DNA from 4 places in the Roseibium sp. AWQ4_254 genome. Region 2 is predicted to be linked to each of the others. Evidence: riboswitches for the same ligand, from Rfam matches in the RefSeq annotation. Region 2 holds a riboswitch; each other region holds the start of a gene.
The links. A riboswitch is a leader RNA that binds a small molecule or an ion and turns the genes downstream of it on or off. The one in region 2 is predicted to bind cobalamin.

Region 1 (3,199 bases), on a different contig from region 2:
GCACTTGGGCGATGTGACCGGCCCCGAGATTGGCCTTGAAGACATGGACAACCCGCTTGCTGGGCGTGAAGGTGAAAAAGCCATCGCTGTCAGTGATCGCCTCGCCCAGTTTGGCGCCATCTTCGTCAAAGACTTCAACCAGGGCACCTGTGGCCATGTCGCCGTTCGAAAACCCGATTTCCCCCTCAATCACGTCCCCGTTTGCAAAAACCGAGGCAATCACCTTGTGGGCCTGAGCCGGGAGCAGGCCCATGCCGGCAAACAAGAGGCCTGACAGCAAAAAGATGGCAGCGCGTCTCATGGGGTCCTCCTGATGGGCGAGTGAAGAGCGGAAAACAGATCCGGTTTGACCCTGCGCGCCAGATAGACGGCAAAGCCGGTCAAAAGTCCCTCGACGGCCACCACCGGAAGATGGGCGAAAAACACCAGTTTGGCGGCCGGAACGAATTCCTCTCCGCTCAAGGCCAAGGCTGCGCCAACCAGAAACGTCGTCAGAACAATGGCAAGCGCCCCGCCCGCCCCTCCCCAAAGAGCGGCCACCAAAGGCGTCCCTCTGGCCGCTCCCCGGCCACAGAGATAGTAGACCGCAACAGCAGGCAGAGCGATGTTCAACGTGTTGACCCCGAGCACGGTGAGCCCGCCAAAACCGAAAAAGGCAGCTTGCAGCAAGAGGCCGACAAACAAGGCGGGAAAAGCTGCCCAGCCGAGAACAAGCCCGGCCAGACCATTCAAGATGAGGTGGACACTGGAGGGACCGACCGGCACATGGATGAGAGAGGCGACGAAAAACATCGCACTCAGCACCCCTGCCGCCGGGATCTTCTCCATGGGCAGGGCGCGCAGGCCAAGGGCTATGCCCCCGGCCGCAAGCCCTGCACCGCCCAGAACAACCGGCATCGACAAGGCGCCATCAACAATATGCATTGGTCTCCCTCCGCTATGTCCAGGAGTTTTAGAAGCTATCGCGTTCATCGGGATTCAATTCGTGTTGTCTTTTGTGTCGAAATCTCTGATTTCAGGCTGCGAAAGGCAAATCCGATGAAACGCGCTTTGCTCTAGTCGACGTCGTAGGCGCGGATCCAGATCACCGCATCCTGGCTGAGTTCCTTGCCTTCATGCTCCTTTGCAGGACCGGAGCCCAGAGCTGCAAATCCCCAGAACCCGGCCTTCGGGATGCCGAAAGTGAAATAGCCGTTGTCATCGGAGATTGCGACGATGCCCCCGCCCGGCAGGGGAGACGCAGTTGGTGCGGTGGGGGTGTTGGCATCCATGTCCGGCTCTGCGGCCATATACTCAATCTCGATCTCCGCTCCGGCCACAGGCTTGCCCTCTGACAGGACCCGGCCGGAGAAGGTGGAACCGGCCACAATGTTGGTCGGCCGGTTCAGCGGCAGGATTTCTGTCGCAAGCCCTTGCGGCTCCATCCAGTCCGTCGGGATCTCGTTCCTGGTCACGTAGGATTTCGTGATCTGCTGGATATAGATGTCTTCACTTTCTTCATAGTACGGTGCAGGTTCCACAACGAGCACATAGTCCCCGCTGCGTTTAACCGGAAGCGTGACGTCAAAGGCTGCGGCCTCATTTTCCGACCCGGAAAAGGTGATCGGCTTCAGGCTGTCCTTCAGGTCAATCTTCTGGCCGCGATTCACGGCATAAACCTGAAGGGGCTCTGCCATATCCATGACATGGCCGTTTTCGAACGGATGCCAAAACAGGAGTTTCACCGGGACATCCCCGGCTTTGTCCAGATTGACCTCAGGCGTATACGCCAGCTGAAAATGGGCCTGGGCAGCAAAAGGGGTCAGCAATGTGGCCGCGCAAAGCGCACCAAGGCCAAGCTTGCGAAGTGTCATATGACGTCTCTCTCAATGGGCCACCGGGACGGATTGCCCGGTCTGGTCGACTGAAAGGACGGTCGGGGAAAGAAGCGGAAAGCGGATGGAGGGTGTCCCGCCGCTTGGCCGCGTGACGCTCACCCCGGCGTCCGGTTGCGGTGTCAGGTCCGGCTGGCCGGCCATGACAATCAGCGGCAGGTCTCCTGGCTTGCGGGTCAAGGCATCCACCGGCCTTCCCGGCGCGCGCTTGCGCCAGTGGCTTTGTCGGTTTCAGCTCACCGCCTACAGTTGCGGGGGCAGCCACGGCTTTAGTCCCTGATGGGTACGCTTCACCGTGTTCCCTTTTAATCCCGGTGCCAGGATCTGGCGCCGGAAACCGTTGACCTGGCATTTTTGGCCCTGATCCAGCAGCCTTGTCAATCGTCTTTCTGCAAGAGACTTTTGGCATGCGCCTCGCAGGGCAAGGCCAAAAAATAAGTGGCGGAGCCAGGCTCCGCCACTGAACAAGATTAAAAAAAAGTCCTGGATCAAAGGTTTGGCGCGTCCTGCCTGTTCTGGGCATTCAGCAAAAAGGTCTGGTGCGGTGTCCCGCTAAAAAACTGTTTCCCGCTCCTGTGGAGCGTGCCGCGAACCTTGAGCTGTCGTCACATTTGCCCGGGTCAAGAAAAGTTCTGATGTCAGGCCGCGGCGGGCAAATCTGTCCTAAGCGCTATTTTCACTAAACGATGGGGTAGCCGTCAATGACGTTACGGTAAAATCCGGCAATGTCTTTTGACGCCTCAAGGTCCGGATGAAATTCGTCTGTCCAGCGTCCGCGCACAACATTGCGGATGTCGACCAGCGTCACATTCGGATAGAGCGCATCAATCTCCTGAAGCATGGTGTAAAACCGGTCGACCAAAAGGTGCAGGATACCGGAGATCAACTTCTTGTCCGCCTCGATCCTGAAATTGCGCTTCACAAAAGGCCGTCCGAACCAGGGGCCATCGCTATGGGCCACCGGGTAGTCATAGCCATGGACGAGGATTTGTGTCCGCGGCGCTTTTTTCAAAACATAGCCGGCAAGCTCGTGATAGCCCTGTCTGACCTTCTCCAGCACTGCGTCAAGCCGGTCCAGATTGAGGAAATCCTCCGCTCGATCCGATCCGAGCGCCGCGCTGCGGTCTTTCAGCAGGCGGGTGAGCGCCGAGCCACCCAGAAGCTCATTGGCCCCGCCGGAAAAGACAAAATAGTCATAAACGCCTGTATCTACATGAATGCGGAACGGTTTTTTCGCAATCACTTCGTCAAAAGACTGCTCGGGCCAGGCGGTGCTGGCGGTGTGGTAGTAATTTTCAAGAATATCGAAAAAGGTTCTATTGTAG
Region 2 (3,199 bases):
TCGCTTCGGCATGTGCAGCAAAAGATGAAGAGGCTGTCACATAAAGGGCGCCGACGGATCGGAGCTGCGGTTTCAGGGCCGCGATCTGCAGGTCCTTCTCATCTGCATCGGGCGAAAACCGCAGGCGCACCGCCTTGATGCCAAGCGCTTCGGCGGCTTGGGTCAGCCGGTCCGTTTCGGCAATCGCATTGGGTTCGCGGGGATCGAACAGGATGGCAACGGACGAAAAACTGTAGATCTTGCGCAGCAAATCCAGATTGGTGTCCGGGGACAGAGACATCTTCACACCGGTCAGTCCGTCCGGAGGCTGGTCCAGGGAGAGCACCAGTCCTGCGCCAACCGGATCAGCCACAATATTGAAGACATGAGGCACGCCGCCTGCACCGAAATTTTGAACGGTCAGGCTTGCGGTTGTCCCGAATGTGTAGATCAGGTCCTTTGATTTCAGATGGTCCAGATTGTCGCGCAGAAACCGGGCCAGCTCATCCTCACTTCTGCGGGCATCGAAATATTCAAAGTCAGCGTCAACCCCCAAGGTTTCAAGCTTGCGGACAAAGCCGTCCTCCGCCTCAGTGGTGCCGCGCCAGGTGATGATCAGGATGGACTTTGCATCCGCCCATACCGGAGCGGCGCTGAAAGCGGAGATCAGAAGAAATGCTATTGTCAGCCGTAGAAACACAATACTATCTCTCGGTTGTGAATCTTGTTTCTGCTTATTTTTCGATAAATACTGTAAGGTTAATGATATTGTTTTGATTGATATTATCAACCGGCATTCAAAAATTCTTTGGATGTATAAATTTTTGATTGGAATCTTAGGGTTGCTTTTGTTTTAAGTGTATTATTTCGAGTTACAACTTTTTGTGTTAACTATTGACAGGCGCTTCGGAATTCGACACACACAAAGGGATGGTTCTCGTATCCGGAGACGGATCGGGATTAAAAGGGAACACGGTGCGGCGTAGCCAACAGGCACCAAGTCCGTGACTGCCCCCGCAACTGTGAGCGGAGAGCAAACCTGACAACACCACTGGGGATGCCCGGGAAGGTTCAGGTGCGCAGCGACCCGCAAGTCAGGAGACCTGCCATATCACCCATAACTTCAACCCGGACGGGGTGTTCCGGAGGAGCGGATGACATGGCATCACATATGATCCCGGCCTGGCCGGACATTCGGTTCTTGAAAGCCCCGTTTGGTCGCGGAGGGCGATATGAGCCGGAGACGTTTCCAAACCTGTGACCCCTGCGGAGATCCGCCTGGGCTGGTCTGTGCCTCGAGCAGCCGCACCGGGCGGGCCACCTGTGCGAACGGACAGGAAAAGCTGCTTGCGCCGTCCGAAGATCGTAATGTAATAACATTACAAATTTCATCTCGGCTTGACCTGCCCGCATGCGTCCGTGTGCCGGCACACAAGCTGTTAGCGCAGAGCAGGGGCACATGAAGCAGGGGCAGCCGGGCCTCCGGACCACGCAAGGCCTTCCAGAACAATCGGGAGGGCCGGATGGCCGCCCCGGGCCGGAGCTGATCACGCAGCTTCTGCATTCATTGCCGATTGGGCAGACCGGAGAGGCTGCGTCTGGAAAAATTCCGGAGTTTGATCTGTCCGGCCTGGCCTTTATGGCGGGCTGCGACCGGCCCGGCAAGGTTGCCTTCAGCGTCAGGGACAAAGCAGCCTGTTTTTTCGGGGACATCGATCCGCAGCCGGATATCGGGGATCTTGTTGCCTTTGCTAACCAGTACCGGGAGCCGCTGGATGGCTGGTTCAATTCCGGCACGCGGCCGGGCAAGCCGCGCGGCGCTGGCAGGCAGTTCCTCTGTTTAGCCTGTGAAGCTGCCCGAAACGGCGGAGCTGCCATGGGGGGCCAGCTATGACGGGCGCGTCGCTTTCCGTGAAAGAAGCCAGCTGGGCCACCGGGCAGGGCACGACCATTCTTAGATCGGTCAGTTTCGATCTGGCGCCGGGGCAGGTGCTTGGAATTGCCGGGGCCAATGGGGCTGGCAAGTCGACCTTGCTGCGGCTGTTATATCGGTTTCACAGGCCGAGCTCCGGCATGATCCTGCTCGATGGGGCTGATCTGTGGAAACTGTCTGCCCGGCAGACCGCGCGCAAAGTGGCTGCTGTTCTTCAGGAGCAGCCGACTGATTTTGCCTTGAGCGTCCACGAAATCGTCTCGCTCGGCCGCAGGCCCCATGGCAGCGGCTTTGCCGCTGCCGGAAAACGGGACCGGGAGATCACCGGGGCGTCTCTAGAACGCATGGGGCTTTCGCCTCTTGCCTCCAGATCTTTCGGGACCTTGTCCGGGGGGGAGCGCCAGCGGGTGATGGTGGCAAGGGCCTTGGCCCAGGAGCCGCAGCTGCTTGTACTGGATGAGCCGACAAACCATCTCGACATCCGCCATCAGCTAGAGATCGTTGCCCTGATCGGCAGTCTCAACATCACCATTGTCACAAGCCTGCATGATCTGAATCTTGCCGGGCGGGTCTGCGACCGGGTTCTGTTATTGCACAAGGGCAGTGCTGTTGCCTTTGGTCTGCCCGAACAAGTGCTGACCCCGACCCATATCGAACAAGCCTATTGCGTTCAGGCGCAGCGCCAGAAGCTGGTGCCGGGCAATGAGCCGCATCTGACTTTTCACCTTTGAAACTCTGGAGTTCTTCATGAAACGACTGGCCCTGTGTCTTGCCGCCTCGCTGTTTTCCGCCCAGGCATTTGCCGAAACCACTGTCCGCAGCTGCGACCGGGATGTGACGTTTGACCATCCACCGAAGGCGGCGGTCTCCCATGATGTCAATCTGACTGAAATGATGCTGGTTTTGGGCCTGCGCGACCGCATGGCCGGGTATACGGGCATTTCCGGCTGGAAGACGCTGGATGAGGACATGCGCGCGGGCGTGGCCAAGCTGCCGGAACTGGCGGCCAAATACCCGACCAAGGAAGTGCTGGTCGGCGCAGATGCGGATTTCCTCTTTGCCGGCTGGAATTACGGCATGAAAGTGGGCGGCGAGGTGACGCCGGAAACCCTCACGCCCTATGGTATCAAGGTCTATGAACTGACGGAATCCTGCATCCATATTGGTGACAAACCGAAGGTCTCCATGGAGGACATGTATAATGACCTGCTCAATCTGGGCCGGATCTTTGACGTGGAAGACAGGGCTCAGAAGCTTGTGGACGGATATAAGGCCGAGTTGGGAAGC
Region 3 (3,199 bases), on a different contig from region 2:
CGGTCGCAGGTGACCGGCGCGAGCATTTTGTTGCCGAAACCGATGTCTGGGAAATGGCCCTGCTGATTGCCAAAGGCCGCAAGGAACGGGAGATCGATCCGGCGATCCGGGCCATCGACATGTGCGCCAGCCAGGCCAGGACCGAGCCCGGCCTGAATCCGGAAGTTCTGGGGCGTATACAGGCGATGCAAGAGTTTCTGGCAACGGCTGACAGCTGGTCGGCGCAGATGCTGGGCGTGCCGAAATCAAACCTCGCCGCCCTCATGAAACTGGGCACCAAGGTCCTGTCCCTGGCGAAGATCAGTGGCCGCAAGGCCGGATAAGAGACAGGAGCCAGCAGATGCCAGTTCCCCCTGTCCCCGTCGCTCTCCGGGTCCTCATGGCGCCAGCCCTTCGGGCCAAAGGCCCTCCGGGAAACAAGGCCAAGTCCTGAACCTGTCGCCAGAACCAGAACCAGAACCAGAACCAGAACCGGCTGAGGACAAGTCGAAAAATTTTTGTCTATTAATTTCTCTTTATACAGAAACAACAAACCTAACAGGAAAGGGTGTATCATGCAGATCCCAACGAGCCCTCCACCACCCGCAGCCCGTCTTTGCGCCCCCCGGCGCCCGCCTCCTGGCGGGACCGGACAGCAGGCCGATCTGCGCTTTCGCAAATTGCTGGGCGAAACCGCCTGGGCCAGCCTGTCCCCCGCCATCCGCCGCCGCTTCGGCAAACGGCTGCGCGGCGGGGCCAGCACAGTCTATCAAGGCCAGGTGGTTGCCATGCGCAGGAGCCGGGCCGGAGCCTGCCTCTCCCAGCTGGCACGGCTGGTGGGCGCCCCGCTGCCCCATGACCTGAGCTGCCTTAACCAGCCCGCCGTCGTCTCCGTCACGGAGGACTGTGCCGGAGACGGCCAGTTCTGGCTGCGCCAATATGGCCGGGCGCGCGGGTTTCCGCAGGTCATTCACAGCTCCAAGCGCTTCGCCGGTCCAACCGGCCTGGAAGAATATATCGGCTGCGGCATCGGCATGGCCTTGCGCGTCAGCGCCCGCCCCAACGCTTTGGTCTTCACGAGCGACCACTATTTCCTGCAAGCTGGAAGCGTCCGGCTGCGGCTGCCCGCCTGGCTGAGCCCGGGCGCGCTTGCCATCACCCACCGGGACCTTGGCGGCGGCCGTTTCCTGTTTTCCCTCGCCTTGACCCACAGCCTTTTGGGCGACCTGGTTCACCAGGACGCGATCTTCGCAGACATGGAGGACTAATCATGGACACACCCCTTCTGTGGAGCCTGATTGCGCTGCAAATTGCCCTGGGGCTCTCTGGCACAACATCTTGACGGTCCCGGCCCCGTATCCGGCAGACGCCCCAACGACTGACCATCAGTCAGAGCAGCACCAACAATTGTCCACCGGTTTTGCAACGGGGTCCGTCCTCCGGTTTCCGCTGCTGATCCGGCCCAAAACAGCGTCCCGGTCCATTCTGCCTCTGATTTGAGCAAAATCCCGAACCACCTACAGATTGACACCAGAACTCACTTACCTACTGTATCTAGTGTTCAGGGCCCGGCGATTCTTTTGCATTGCCGGCTAAGAGGGAAACCGGTGCGCAGGCAGATGCAAACCCGGTGCTGCCCCCGCAACTGTGAACAGGAAGCTGGGATCCAGACGCCACTGGAGATCTCCGGGAAGGCGGATCAAACCGGCATTGACCTGTGAGCCAGGAGACCTGCCTTGAATGTAAAAACGCTAACGGACGGCGGGTCCGCGGGGCGGGATGACCATGTGCCTCGGCACAGGCCCTTCTTGCGCGCTGCCGTTCCCATGAAAAAACCGACTCGGGGTGCAAGAAACAATGACCATCACCGTTTACAGCAAGCCGTCCTGTGTGCAATGCAACGCCACCTACCGTGCGCTCGACAAAAAGGGCGTCGACTACACCATTATCGACCTGAGCGAAGACAGCGAAGCGTTCGAGCACGTTCAGTCCCTCGGTTATCAGCAGGTGCCGGTTGTTGAAGCCATGGGCGACCACTGGGCCGGGTTCCGCCCGGACAAGATTGCAGCGCTCAGCTAAACCTCCGGCGGCTTTGATCCAATGGGAACGCTTGTCTATTTCTCAAGCGCCTCCGGCAACACCCACCGCTTTATCGAACGGCTCGGTGCGCCCGCCCTGCGCATTCCCCGCAATGCGTCCGCAGCGCTTCCAGACGTCGCCGGGCCCTTCGTCCTCGTCCTTCCGACTTATGCGGATGGGGAAGGACGCGGGGCCGTTCCAAAGCAGGTGATCCGGTTCCTGAATGATGCGCCCACGCGCGCGCTCCTCAAGGGGGTGATTGCTTCCGGCAATCGCAACTTTGGGTCTTTTTTCGCCTATGCAGGGCAAGTCGTGTCGAAAAAATGCGGCGTACCGGTGCTCTACCGCTTCGAGCTGGCCGGAACCGACACGGACCTTGCTCGCGTTGACCACGGGATGACGAAATTTTGGCAACAGATGTCCTAGACCGGCCTGCCCAGCAGGCTGCTGCCGTTGACTACCACGCCTTCAATGCCATGCTGAACCTTTATGACAGCGGCGGGCAGATCCAGTTTGATGCGGACCGGCAAGCGGCCCGGCAGTATTTCCTGCAGCATGTGAACCAGAACACCGTGTTCTTCCATTCGCTGGAAGAAAAGCTCGGTTATCTGGTACGAGAAGGCTATTATGAGCAGGAAGTTCTGGACCGGTACGACGCGGCCTTCGTCAAGTCCGTGTTCGAGGCGGCCTATGCCCGCAAATTCCGGTTTCCAACCTTTTTGGGCGCCTTCAAGTATTACACCAGCTACACGCTGAAGACCTTTGACGGCAAGCGCTACCTGGAGCGGTTCGAGGACCGGGTGGTGATGGTGGCCCTGACCCTGGCCGACGGCGATGAAAACCTGGCCATGCGGCTGATGGACGAGATCCTGTCTGGCCGCTTCCAGCCGGCGACCCCGACCTTCCTGAATGCGGGCAAGCAGCAGCGCGGCGAGCTCATCTCCTGCTTCCTGCTGCGCCTTGAAGACAACATGGAATCCATCGGCCGCGGCATCAATTCCGCGCTGCAGCTGTCCAAGCGCGGCGGCGGGGTCGCCCTGCTTCTGACCAATATCCGCGAAGCCGGCGCCCCGATCAAAGGCATTGAAAACCAGTCCTCCGGCGTCATTCCGGTGATGAAGCTTCTGGAAGACAGCTTTTC
Region 4 (3,199 bases), on a different contig from region 2:
GCGGCGGCCCGGGCTTCTTCCTCAAACCGTTCCAGTCCGTAGCGCCAGTATTCAATGCCGCCCAGAAGCCTCAAAATCACCAGTTTGGAGCCGCGCACCGTCTGTTCGGCATAAAGATCTGCCGAATAGGGGTGGGTCAACGCCATCAGATTGGCCAGGCGCAAACTGGCGCGGTCTCTTCCAAGTCCCGCATGGGCCGCGGCAAGGCCGCCAAGTTCCGTATCTGCAGCCGACAGGAACAGAATATCGGCCGGCGCCTGCCCCAGATCGACAGCATCGCCGCCGTCATCGATCCGGCGTGTCTGGCTGGCAAGAATATGCATGGGCGGGTGGAGCTTTCTTCAGGGTCAACCGGGGCGCCCGCTTCAAGCAGAGCGCCCCAAAACGGGGCCATGTGGCAAGGCTTTTAAGAGCGCCGCTCAAGCGGCTTCGCGGACGCGGCCCAAAAGGCCGCGCACGGCGTCAAGGTCAAAGCCTTTCAGGCCGATGACCACCAGACGGCCTGCGCTTTCCGCCCCCGCTGCAAACCAGGTCTCCACCCGGGGGCCCACCGCCTGCACCATAGCGGGCGCTGCCTTGCCATGGATCCGGACCGCACCCTTGATCCTGAAGACACCTTTCAAGGCCATGGCCTCCAGCACCCTGGCTTCAAGAGAGGCGAGACTGTCAAATTCCGGGCAGTCGAACACATGGCTTTCAAAATCATCATGGTGGTGATGGTCATGTTGGTGATCATGGTGATGATCATCCCCGCCATGGGACGGCGCATCGTCATGGTGATGATGGTGATGCTCATGGCGGGCGCCCATATCGTCTTCGGCAGCGGACTGACGCCCGAGCAGGACCTCGATCGGCAAGGTGCCCTTTTCCGAGGCAATCACCTGAACCGCCGGGCGGATATCTGCCCCAATCCGGCTTTCAACCGCTTTCAGCGCCGCGTCCGCAACAAGATCCGCCTTGTTCAGAACCACCAGATCGGCGCAGCGCAGCTGGTCGTGAAACAGTTCTTCCACCGGGCTGTCATGGTCCAGCGCCTCATCCGCCGCGCGCTGCGCCTCAAGCGCGGCTTCATCCAGCGCAATCCGGCCCTCGGCCAGCGCAGCGGCGTCCAGCACCGTCACGACGCCGTCGACCGTCACTCTTGTTTTGACACTTGGCCAGGAAAAGGCGCGCACAAGCGGCTGTGGCAGCGCCAGCCCGGACGTTTCAATGACAATATGCTCCGGCGGAGTATCCCGGCCGAGCAGCATTTCCATGGTCGGCAGGAAGTCATCGGCCACCGTGCAGCAAATGCAACCATTGGTCAGCTCGACCACCTCTTCCGCCGCGCAGTCCGGATCAGCGCAGCCATTCACAAGCGACCCGTCAAAGCCCATATCCCCGAACTCATTGACAATCAGCGCGATTTTCTTGCCGTTGGCATTTTGCAGGAGATTGCGGATCAAGGTGGTTTTGCCCGCCCCCAGAAAGCCCGTCACAATTGTCGCCGGGATCTTCTGCCCCGGTGTTTGAAGGGTCTGTGTCATATTGCTCTGTGTCATAGGGTAATGTCCGGTTGGTTGGCGGGTTTCAGCAAAAGGGGCAGTCCGGCCGCCACCAGCACGACCTGGGCACAGACCCTGGCCATGTCCTGATTGAGCCGTCCTTGCGCATCCCGGAACGCTCTGGACAGTTGATTGTCCGGCACGATGCCCTGGCCGACTTCATTGGAAACAAAGACGACCGGGCCCGGCAGTCCCTCAACCGTCCTGCACAGCGCGTCCGTCTCGGCAGCGGCATCCTTGTCCGCAAAGGTCAGGTTGGAGAGCCAGAGGGTCAGGCAATCGACCAGCACCACCCGGCCCGGTTGGCAGGTGTCTTCAAGCACACGTTTGAGGTCGGTCTGTTCTTCAATCGTGTGCCAGCCCGCGCCGCGCTGTTGCCGGTGAGCGGCAATACGGTCCGCCATTTCGGCGTCAAAGGCCGCGCCGGTGGCCACATAGATTTTTTCAAGGCCGGAGGTGACCGCAAGCTGTTCGGCAAAGCGGCTTTTCCCGGAGCGGGCACCGCCAAAAACAAGCGTGGACCTTGGTCCGGTAGCTGCACTCACATCTGTCTCCCGGCCGTCCACCCGACAGCGTTCTGGGTTGCTGGATCAACGGCCGGTCTCCTGGCTCACGGTGTCTGGCCTCCCGCACCCCTTCCCGGCCCTCTCCGGCCAGTGGTTCTTGTGCGCTCGTTCACCGTTTACAGTTGCGGGGGCAGCTCCGGAATGGCGCCAGAGGCGATGCACCGGATTCCCGTTTCATCCGGATCAGCAAGCCCGATCCGGAACCGTTTCAACCTTTCGTACCTGCATTCCCGGTATGTGACAAGCAGATAACCAGGCAGCGCCCCTTGCCCAATTGAGCTATGGCTCCCGCATCGCCTGGCCGGGGCTCCGCGCAAGGGGAGCAGCTCCAGCCGGTCTTGAGGCTAAATCCGCCCGGGTTTTCACCAGGACCGTCCCTTTCTACCTTTCTGGAATCCTTACGGTTTTCCACATGCTGGATAAAAAAATGACAGCGGGATGAAAAAAACGCGATCGAGGGCTTGGCAAACGGATCATGCCTTTGTTATACGCATCTCCATCGACGGGGCAGCGACGCAGCGGCCCCGAGCGTGGTGATCCCCAGTAGCTCAGTTGGTAGAGCAAGCGACTGTTAATCGCTGGGTCGCTGGTTCGAGTCCGGCCTGGGGAGCCATCACCACTTTTGTCTCTCTTAAAAATTCAGTCATCCTGAACGGGGCTGCGGCCGGCCCGGCGCGAACCTTATGTGCTACGCCGATGACGGCGCCACACATGTGCCCTGCCCTTACGGCCTGACGCCGATTTATTTTCAGGCATCCCGCCCCAAGCAATTGCGCGGCCAGTGTTTGGGTGTCATGAAGGCGCCATCAGGCGGGAGGTATCATCTGAGCCCCTCCCTCCGGCCTTCCTCCTTTCCCGAACCGGCAATGGTGACACATGGACATTCAGAAAGTTGGCGTGATTGGCGCTGGAACGATGGGCAATGGCATTGCGCAGACCTTTGCGATGGCCGGGCTCCAAGTGATCATGCAGGATATTTCCGAGGCGTCGCTGGAGCACGGCAAGGGCACCATCGGCCACAGCCTGTCCCGGCTGCAGGCGAAAGAGAAAATCTCGGCGGACGAGGCCGCAAACTCTCTGGCACGCGTG

Region 1: another riboswitch for cobalamin. It lies ahead of ACXAIC_RS19075 (DUF4198 domain-containing protein); the one in region 2 lies ahead of ACXAIC_RS05430 (DUF1636 family protein).
Region 3: another riboswitch for cobalamin. It lies ahead of nrdH (glutaredoxin-like protein NrdH); the one in region 2 lies ahead of ACXAIC_RS05430 (DUF1636 family protein).
Region 4: another riboswitch for cobalamin. It lies ahead of cobU (bifunctional adenosylcobinamide kinase/adenosylcobinamide-phosphate guanylyltransferase); the one in region 2 lies ahead of ACXAIC_RS05430 (DUF1636 family protein).

The regions. Positions count from the first base shown of each region.
Region 1 is NZ_JBSWYH010000026.1:76,136-79,334, reverse strand. Features, by position in the region: gene ACXAIC_RS19085 (cobalt ABC transporter permease) at 1-301, opposite strand, end outside; gene cbiM (cobalt transporter CbiM) at 298-924, opposite strand; gene ACXAIC_RS19075 (DUF4198 domain-containing protein) at 1,056-1,853, opposite strand; gene ACXAIC_RS19070 (hypothetical protein) at 1,866-2,054, opposite strand; cobalamin riboswitch at 2,012-2,231, opposite strand; gene ACXAIC_RS19065 (hypothetical protein) at 2,554-3,199, opposite strand, start outside.
Region 2 is NZ_JBSWYH010000005.1:122,858-126,056, forward strand. Features, by position in the region: gene ACXAIC_RS05425 (ABC transporter substrate binding protein) at 1-679, opposite strand, end outside; cobalamin riboswitch at 894-1,104, shown strand; gene ACXAIC_RS05430 (DUF1636 family protein) at 1,439-1,873, shown strand; gene ACXAIC_RS05435 (ABC transporter ATP-binding protein) at 1,870-2,643, shown strand; gene ACXAIC_RS05440 (ABC transporter substrate-binding protein) at 2,660-3,199, shown strand, end outside.
Region 3 is NZ_JBSWYH010000008.1:101,955-105,153, forward strand. Features, by position in the region: gene ACXAIC_RS08040 (GbsR/MarR family transcriptional regulator) at 1-323, shown strand, start outside; gene ACXAIC_RS08045 (DUF4166 domain-containing protein) at 555-1,247, shown strand; cobalamin riboswitch at 1,527-1,732, shown strand; gene nrdH (glutaredoxin-like protein NrdH) at 1,837-2,058, shown strand; gene nrdI (class Ib ribonucleoside-diphosphate reductase assembly flavoprotein NrdI) at 2,080-2,484, shown strand; gene nrdE (class 1b ribonucleoside-diphosphate reductase subunit alpha) at 2,466-3,199, shown strand, end outside.
Region 4 is NZ_JBSWYH010000002.1:118,885-122,083, forward strand. Features, by position in the region: gene cobN (cobaltochelatase subunit CobN) at 1-323, opposite strand, end outside; gene cobW (cobalamin biosynthesis protein CobW) at 420-1,541, opposite strand; gene cobU (bifunctional adenosylcobinamide kinase/adenosylcobinamide-phosphate guanylyltransferase) at 1,538-2,089, opposite strand; cobalamin riboswitch at 2,123-2,333, opposite strand; tRNA gene ACXAIC_RS02325 (tRNA-Asn) at 2,648-2,723, shown strand; gene ACXAIC_RS02330 (3-hydroxybutyryl-CoA dehydrogenase) at 2,987-3,199, shown strand, end outside.